One region of the Alteromonas sp. ABH2_165 genome, then DNA from elsewhere that is predicted to be linked to it. Evidence: predicted binding sites of a transcription regulator. Region 1 holds the regulator's gene; each other region holds the start of a gene.
The links. Region 1 encodes sigma-54, which starts transcription at its own class of promoters, with help from an activator protein. Its sites were predicted from a motif close to GTTGGCACGNNNNTNGNNT; they were not measured.
Positions count from the first base shown of each region.

Region 1 (2,203 bases):
AAAAAGCCATCAGCGTGAAGAAGAAGCCGACGCGCTACTTGATGAATTTAATATTAACCATATACGTAATAGTACAGGTATGAGTTTGTCGGGTGGTGAACGCCGCCGGGTTGAGATTGCCAGAGCCTTAGCAGCTAACCCACAATTTATTTTGCTTGATGAACCCTTTGCCGGAGTTGATCCAATTTCGGTTAATGATATAAAGAAGATCATTCAACATTTAAGAGACAGAGGTATAGGCATCCTGATTACCGATCACAACGTAAGGGAAACCCTTGATGTTTGTGAAGAAGCCTATATCGTCAGTCATGGAGAACTGATTGCTCAGGGCACCGCAGAACAGGTATTAAGTAATCAAAAAGTTCGAGATGTATACCTAGGTGAGCAATTCAGGCTATAGTTAAGTTATCGGGCATAACAAACCGCAATTTAAGAATAATAAATCGCCGTTTTAGCCAGATACTTTTTGCAGAGTTAATATAAGACGTAGATGAAACCATCTTTACAGCTAAAATTTAGTCAACAACTGACAATGACGCCGCAACTTCAGCAGGCGATCAAACTATTGCAGTTGTCGACGCTGGATTTACAACAGGAAATTCAGGAAGCACTGGATTCTAATCCGCTGCTGGAAGTGGACGACAGTTCAGACAACGATGTTGTTGAGAAGAATAATCTCGATAACGACGACAGCATGCCTGAATCTGCGTCAGCCTCGGAAAGCATGGATACCGGCGAAGCGCTGGAAAAAAATGACCTGCCCGATGAACTCCCTCTCGACAGCACCTGGGACGAATACATTTCTGCGTCTTCTGCGCCTGCCCCCGGTCCTGCCGGCGGTGATGACGAGCAAATATTCCAAGGTGAAACCACCGAAAATATTCAAGACCATCTGCTTTGGCAGATGCGCCTAACGCCTTTCTCAGACATCGACCGCGCTATCGCGCTGGCCATCATCGACTCGATTGATGAATCGGGTTACCTCACTGTTACCGTGGAAGACATTCTGCAAAGCGTGAACAGTGAAGACATGGAAGAGCCGGTAGAAGAAGATGAAGTGGAATGCGTACTCAAGCGCATCCAATTGTTCGACCCAATCGGTTCTGGCTCGCGTACACCGCAAGAATGTTTGTTGGTGCAATTAACGCAATACGCCCCCGATACCCCTTGGCTGGAAGAAGCCAGATTACTGTTAAGAGAGCACGCCGATTTACTTGGCAGCAAAGATTACCGTACGCTGATGCGGAAAACGCGCCTGAAAGAAGACCAGCTTCGTGAAGCTATGCGTCTACTGCAAACGCTGAATCCGCGTCCGGGTAGTGCACTTATCACTAAGGAACCAGAATACGTTATTCCAGACGTTTCTGTGGCGAAGAAAAACGGCCGTTGGGTAGTAGAACTCAACCCAGACAGCCTGCCGAAGTTAAGTGTTAACCAACAATACGCCGCAATGAGCCGTAAGGCCCGCAATAGCAGCGATTCACAATTTATTCGCTCTCATATGCAGGAAGCGAAATGGTTTATCAAGAGCCTTGAAAGCCGTAACGACACCCTGCTTAAAGTAGCGAACTGCATTGTTCAGCAACAAATGGGCTTTTTTGAGCATGGCCCTGAAATGATGAAACCAATGGTGCTGAACGATGTCGCAGAAATGGTAGATATGCATGAATCAACCATTTCCCGGGTTACCACCCAGAAGTACATGCATACGCCTCGAGGCATTTTTGAGTTGAAGTACTTCTTCTCAAGCCACGTGGCCACAGAGTCCGGTGGTGAGTGTTCATCCACAGCGATTCGCGCACTGATTAAAAAGCTGGTTGCGGCTGAAAAGCCAAGCAAACCGCTGAGCGACAGCAAGATTGCTTCGTTGTTGGCCGATCAAGGCATCATGGTTGCCCGGCGAACAATAGCAAAGTACCGGGAGTCCCTATCGATCCCGCCGTCTAACCAACGCAAAAGCCTCATTTAATGGGCTGCTCAAAATAAGGAAGACGAAATATGCAAATAAACCTTACTGGTCATCATGTTGAGATCACAGATTCTTTGCGTACCTATGTCGATACGAAATTCAGTAAACTAGAACGTCACTTCGACCACATATCGAATGTGCACGTAATTTTGAATGTCGAAAAACTTAATCAGAAAGCAGAAGCAACGGTTTTCCTCAGTGGCGCAGAGGTTTTTGCCTCTTCCGAAAATCAGG
Region 1 is NZ_JBSWWF010000006.1:274,892-277,094, reverse strand. Features, by position in the region: gene lptB (LPS export ABC transporter ATP-binding protein) at 1-400, shown strand, start outside; gene ACXAFQ_RS13630 (RNA polymerase factor sigma-54) at 491-1,969, shown strand; gene hpf (ribosome hibernation promoting factor) at 1,999-2,203, shown strand, end outside.

Region 2 (2,203 bases), on a different contig from region 1:
CAGCTCTGAATTCGCATTCATCACACCTTTCAACTCCGTTTGCTTAGATACCGCTTCGATATAGTGCATACCGTCGCTCAGTAACCCTGTAAACAGTGTTGTCTGATGCTGAGACAGACTTTCCAATGTTTTTGTATTCACAGCAAACAGCGTATGTACCGGCTTAGTGGTACTTTTCAGCTGCTCTGAAAACTTGCCAAACATATTCTTCTCCTGACCAGTTGATGGTTTCCATCTGCTGCGTTGCAGCAATCTTTGGTTAGATATTAAGCAATCGAAATCAGGAGATCAACTAAAATGTTGCGGTGCAGCAAGAATAGTTAGACGAATAAATAATAAGCAAATAGCTTTTTATGCTGCTTTGCAGCAAAGTGGCGTTAAGGAGGGAGACAAACTTACTTTTGCGACTTTTTCCACGCTTCCATATTTTGTTCAACCATTTTATTGAACATACCAAAAGGCGTGTTATCCATCATATTCTTCATCACACCCTGAACCTGATCATGCTGCTCAATAAAGGCCACTAACGACTGTTCTAAATACTGACGAAGAAAATATTGCATGTCAGTGTCGTAATAGCGAATAAGTTGCTTAAGCAGGGTATTTGTCAGCAGAGACTGATTTTCGTTGGCTTCAGATTCACTGATGATCTGCAGGAGTAATGACTTGGTGATGTCATCTTCGGTTTTGGAGTCAATGACCTTAAATTCCTGCCGTTCATTAATCAGTGTTTTAATGTAATCAAGGTTTACATACTGACTCTGTGACGTATCGTACAGTCGGCGGTTAGGATATTTTTTAATGATGATCATGACGTTACCTCTTCGGTTCAATACGCAGAGTAGCGCATTAGACGCTCCACCGGCAACTTAAAAGGTGTGAAAAAAAGCGACACTGTTGCACAACAATTACCGGTGAAAATATATGCGTTTTTCTTAATTGCATGATATTGCAGGGTTTTGTCGGGGTGGCATGGTTATCGCTGTAGTGATGATGAGAGCCGTTTTACGCTGAGTCTTAAAGTTAGACGGCAATTCGAATCCAAATTGGAGATCAATATGAATAAATTCGTCAAATCATTAGCGCTTGGCCTGGCAGTAGCATGTTCTGTTAACTTCGCTTCACAGGCTGCCGAAGATACCAAAGAGACGGGTCTATCCAGCGCACCTACTATGCAAACTGAAAATTTTGATGACGCAACTCTGGAAAAATTTACTGTTGCGATGAATGCAGTTAGCGATGTAGCAGATAAATACCAGTCTGAAATCAGCGGCGATGAAACGCCTGAAAAAATGCAGCAAATTCAGCAAGCAGCGCAAACTGAAATGGTAAGTGAAATTGAGAAAACAGGTCTGGAAGTGCAGACTTACACCACAATTGCACAATTAGTACAAACGGATGAAAAACTGCGTTCACGTGTACTAGACATCGCTAAAGAGAAAAACAGCGAGTCATAATTTACCGCAAACCGAATAGACAAAAGCACTGGGGCCGGAAGGCCCCTTTTTTTGTGCCTGTAGACAGCGAGGGAGCGGCGTTCTCGGTGGAGGAGGGAAGCGAATTCTAAACACGGCGTGAACCCATCCATGGGGCCTCGACTGCCGCATCCCTGCGGCAGACGGTTTAGAATTCGCTCCACCTCCTCCACCTGCACTTGCTCCCTCCTGGATCTCCAAACAGCTCGCCGAAAGCGCCGTGTTTAGATTTTACAATAGCCCCACCCCGAGAGCGCTGCTCCACACCTCAGCCGAGTTGTTTTTTCACGTACGAGCCGGGCGCGGCTTCGATGACCGGGTATTTTTCGTGTTCACCGGGTTGGGGGGCGTTTACTTTGGTTTTGCGGTGGCTAATAAGCCATTCGTGCCAGTTCGGCCACCATGAACCTTCGTGCTTCACCGCACCGTCGAACCATTCACTGGCACTTTCAGGCAGATTTTCGTTCGTCCAGTGTGGGTATTTGCCGGTTTCTGGCGGATTAATAACGCCAGCCAGGTGGCCTGAACCTGCCAGTACGAAACGGGTATCGCCTTTCACTAACTGCGTACCTTTGTATGCGCCTTGCCACAGTACGATATGGTCGGCCAGAGTCGTCAGGAAGTAGACCGGTACATCAATGTTGCCAAGATCAATTGGAATGCCATCCACTTCCACCGCGCCCGGATCTTTCAGTTTGTTTTCCCAATAGGTGGTACGAATGTACTGC
Region 2 is NZ_JBSWWF010000002.1:639,800-642,002, forward strand. Features, by position in the region: gene ACXAFQ_RS07335 (phasin family protein) at 1-204, opposite strand, end outside; gene phaR (polyhydroxyalkanoate synthesis repressor PhaR) at 396-812, opposite strand; gene ACXAFQ_RS07345 (DUF4168 domain-containing protein) at 1,059-1,457, shown strand; gene phaC (class I poly(R)-hydroxyalkanoic acid synthase) at 1,744-2,203, opposite strand, start outside.
Region 2: the regulator sigma-54 is predicted to act here: its motif matches at 967-985, upstream of ACXAFQ_RS07345 (DUF4168 domain-containing protein).

Region 3 (2,203 bases), on a different contig from region 1:
CATATCGAGGGCATTTTCTGTGGTTAGCATGTTCCCTTGGGTGTGCGCTTTCTGCGTGGCAACCACCTTAGAACCCGACCCCAACATGAGACCTGAAGGCATTTCCGTATCTGCAGACGAACGTCCGCCAGGTTGGTTTATATTTTGGTAAAGCAAATCTTCAAAAATCGCACGATCTTTTTTGAAGCCTACTGTCGAGGCGTTTGCCAGGTTATTGGATACCGTAGCAACGTCGGTTTGTGCGGCGTCTAGCCCAGTTTTACTTATCCATAACGCAGGGTGCATATCGACCTCCTGACCACTCGCATGTGCATGTGATCGTTAGTTAAAAATTAAATAATACGAAGCAACTGATTGCCACGCGTTGAGAGTTCATCAGCTTGCTTCATCATCTTTACCTGCATCTCATAGTGACGCTGTAAGCTGATCATATTGACCATCTCATCCACCGCATTCACATTTGAGCCTTCCAGCATGCCTGTGCGCACCATGACATTCGGGTCCGCGTCTGCGGGAACGCCATCTTTGGTTCGGAACAATCCGTCATACCCTTTTTCCATATTGTCTAAATCCGGGTTTACCAGTTTCAGACGACCCACTTCTTCAGATACGTTTTCTGGCGCGCCAACGGGGCGGGTAGAAATGGTTCCATCCATGGCAATATTCAGGTTATCTAACGGCACCGGCAAAAAGATCGGGCCGTTATCGCCCATCACGATATTCCCATGCATATCTGTCAACATGCCGTCGGGGCCCAGCTGAAAACTACCGTCACGGCTATACGCTTCCTGACCATCGGCAGCCTGAACAGAGAACCAGCCGTCGCCTTGGATGGCTGCGTCAAGGTCACGGTTGGTCTGCACCATGGCGCCGGACTCATAGTTATGAGAAGGGCTTTCGGTCATGGAAAACACCCGAGTCGGCAAACCTTCGCCGTAGGCCGGCATTGCTCTTGCCTGTTCAAGCTGAGTCCGAAAACCCGTGGTCTGTGCATTCGCCAGATTATTGGCACGTACACCCGTGGCCAACAGGTCTTGTTTGGCGCCGCTTGCAGCGATATAGAGTAATTTATCCATGACTGACTTTTGACGTTCTGATTAACAATACCAAGGTGATTGCAATTCAGATGCCAAAAGTAAATTGGCGTAAAGAGGTGAGAATAGATAGAAAAAAAGGCCGGCGATGCCGGCCTTCTAAGAGGTGCAAATTATCGGATATTCAGAATGGTCTGGTTAAGCTGATTGTTCACTTCCAATGCACGGGAGTTAGCCTGGAAGTTACGCTGAGCGATGATCAAGTCAATCAACTCTGTTGTCAGGTTAACGTTCGCCTGTTCCAGTGCTGACGAATTGATTTCACCGTAGGTGCCTGTGGTTGCTTCCCCGGCGAGAGCTTCACCCGACGCAATCGACTCTTTCCATTGCGTGCTACTTTGCTGCGTTAAGCCCTGCTCGTTAGAAAAGCGAACCAATGCCACGCGAACAATTGGCTCTGACGTACCGTTTGAGAAAGTCGCTCTTACCAGGCCGTCAGGGCCGATATCGATACCCGTCAAACGTCCGACTGGCAGGCCATCCTGCTCTAACGATGTTACTTCAAAGGCTGACGCAAACTGCGTGGGTTCAAGGGTAGTCGCGCCAGCAGGATCGAGGTTGAAGTCGATACTGATTTGCTGCGTAGGATCAGAACCGTTAGAGAGAATGGTTCCCCCTAATGCTTCTGTCTGAATTTTAAAATCGGAACTCGATACACCATCTGCAGCTTGAATAGAAACAAAGTCACCGCCCTGGCTGAATGACATTTTTGCCGCCGTTACAGGAAAACCTGAAGCCGTACCCACGGTGTTAGTCGCAGTGGCAACGTCAGAATCGGTACCGTCGGAATTGACCATATCAATCAGATTGTCATCGATCGCCGTGGCTACATACCAGTCATTCGTTGTCGCCGAAGCCGGATCTTTAATGAAATAGTAGGTCATTACATGACTGTCACCCAGCGAATCGTAAACAGTAACGGAAGTCGCTGCGTTGTAAGTCAGTGGATCATCTGGATTAAACTGAGTTGGATCTAATGCAGGATCACCCGCAGGCAGGTTCATGCGAATATCCACTTCACTGGTTTGCTGAGGCGAACCTGATGAATCTGGAATGCGTACCGGAACCGTTGTACTTAAAGCGACTGAAGAACTGGTACCATCGGTATT
Region 3 is NZ_JBSWWF010000001.1:309,138-311,340, reverse strand. Features, by position in the region: gene flgG (flagellar basal-body rod protein FlgG) at 1-285, opposite strand, end outside; gene ACXAFQ_RS01305 (flagellar basal body rod protein FlgF) at 333-1,076, opposite strand; gene flgE (flagellar hook protein FlgE) at 1,208-2,203, opposite strand, start outside.
Region 3: the regulator sigma-54 is predicted to act here: its motif matches at 1,116-1,134, upstream of ACXAFQ_RS01305 (flagellar basal body rod protein FlgF).

Region 4 (2,203 bases), on a different contig from region 1:
CAGTCGCCATTCCCTCTGAAAAATTAGCTGACCTAATAAAGGTATTGCAGAGCGGGATCCGTTTTTATAAAGAAGGCATTAAAGCGGTTAAATGCGACGATACAAGAGAAATGTTTACACGTATTCTGACAGAAAAAGAGCAAGCTTGTGCTGAGTTACGCCGGCACTGCTCTGGTGTGAAAAATACAGGCTCCAACTTTATCGTTGACGCTAGAAATGTATACACTCGACTCATTAGCCGTGTGACTTCACATAGCGACCAGATGTTTACCGAGCAACTGGCATCCATGGAACGAAGAATACTGCATTATTTTGATGATGTGTTAAAAGAGCAACTGCCACAACATATCGCGCAGTTGCTTCGTAAAATCCGCACTCGGTTATTGCAGTGCTATGACGAGCTTCAGTTAATAAAGGCTACGCGAAAAAAGTTTATTCGCAATCAAGCTTAATTGATTCAATGCTGCCAGGCGATTAGCCCCGCTTACTCTTTAATATTGATGGTGTTTGCCCGTTCTACCCAATCTAAATCGCGGGTTTGTTCATCTAGCGTTCCCTTTGCATCTTCCAGGAATACCTGGCAAAAATAGTCGACACTTTTAAAAGTTTCACGGTACTTTCTTAATTGAATTTCCATTTCGTGCATTGCATTAGAAAACTCCGAGTTCGACTTCGATAATTCATAATCACACTTGAGATACGCGCACAAGACGTCTGCAGCTTTTGCCAGTGCCACATGAATATCTTCTTTGTCTTGTTCGATTAAAGGCTGATACCTTTCTCTAAGCGGTTCAGGTAAGGTTTGCAGAAGCATCGCTTCAAAACGTCGCTCTAGTTTCTTTATCGCTGCTGTCGTTTCCGGATCATGATATTTAACAGGGCTAGGAATATCGCTCATGCCGGCTATTTCACTGCCTTCATGGAAAATTGCCATACTGGCTACGCGATCTGGTTCTACAGCTTCGTTAAACACATCTTTCGCTATGGCGCCAAGCATATGGGCCACCACTGCCGCTTCATAGATGTGGGTAGAAAGCATCTCTTCTTGAAACTGTGCCATTAACGGCCATCGCTTCACGTTTCTTGCTCGCTGCATAAGGCCAATAAATGCTGAATGATGTTTTGTCATGATGCTCTACTTAAATGAATGCCATTGAATAAATGTATGTTGTTACAACTGCTAGTTTATCAAGCTCACCAAGTGATGCTAGTCGCATAAGGAATTGATGTGTAAAAAATGCAGATAAGTTGTAACTCTTTGCCAGCAGTTTTATGAACACGCTAGCAGGAACAAATTAACTATATGATAAATAATAACTTTTAACCTTGGCACAATACCAGCATCAATCAATACGAACTTAACGAAAGTTAAACGAACTTTACGAAGAGCAATATGAGGAAATTATTATGCTAGGTTGGGCAGTTACATTTTTCATTATCGCCATTATTGCAGCAGTTTTTGGCTTCGGTGGCATTGCTGGTGCAGCATCAGGCATTGCTCAATTTCTATTCTTTGTATTTGTCGCGTTGCTGGTGATTTCACTTATCGCCAATGCACTGCGCGGTAAATCACCTAGAGTATAATTTAATTGGAACAAGGAGAAAGGACGATGAAATACTATAAGTTATTTTTGAAAGCGATGTTGGTAGCAGGTTTTGCATTTACTCTGGCCGCTTGTGGCGACGGTGAAGCAGAAAACGCAGGCGAAGAACTGGACGAAGTGATGACTGACGCTGGTAACGCTGTTGAAGACGCCTGTGAAGACGTGAAAGAAGGCGCTGACGCTAAAGATACCGATTGCTAATACCAATCGATACAATGAAACCAGGCTACATGCCTGGTTTTTTTGCGCCTGAATTAGTACATGAGCAACACATTAGATGTACTATGCGTAACTAGAATTTTGTACTCACAGTGTCGGCAAACAACACTAACAGACTTCCAGATGATGAAATAGAAAATCAATAAATGCACGAATTCGATTCGGTAACATTCCTCCCTGACCAACATACACGCCATAGATATCCTCGGTAGCGTTAGGTGTATAGTCTTCGAGAATGGGAATGAGTTTCCCTGCTTTTATATCCTCTTCCACCTGAAAATAAGCGAGCCTGCCGATACCAAGACCAGATAGCAAAAGATGTCGCAAAGCATCGCCATCACTCACTTTTACATTGCCTTGTGGAGCAATTAACACCTCCT
Region 4 is NZ_JBSWWF010000003.1:58,122-60,324, reverse strand. Features, by position in the region: gene ACXAFQ_RS07615 (DUF2383 domain-containing protein) at 1-452, shown strand, start outside; gene yfbR (5'-deoxynucleotidase) at 485-1,129, opposite strand; gene ACXAFQ_RS07605 (DUF1328 domain-containing protein) at 1,408-1,584, shown strand; gene ACXAFQ_RS07600 (hypothetical protein) at 1,611-1,805, shown strand; gene ACXAFQ_RS07595 (LysR substrate-binding domain-containing protein) at 1,932-2,203, opposite strand, start outside.
Region 4: the regulator sigma-54 is predicted to act here: its motif matches at 1,326-1,344, upstream of ACXAFQ_RS07605 (DUF1328 domain-containing protein).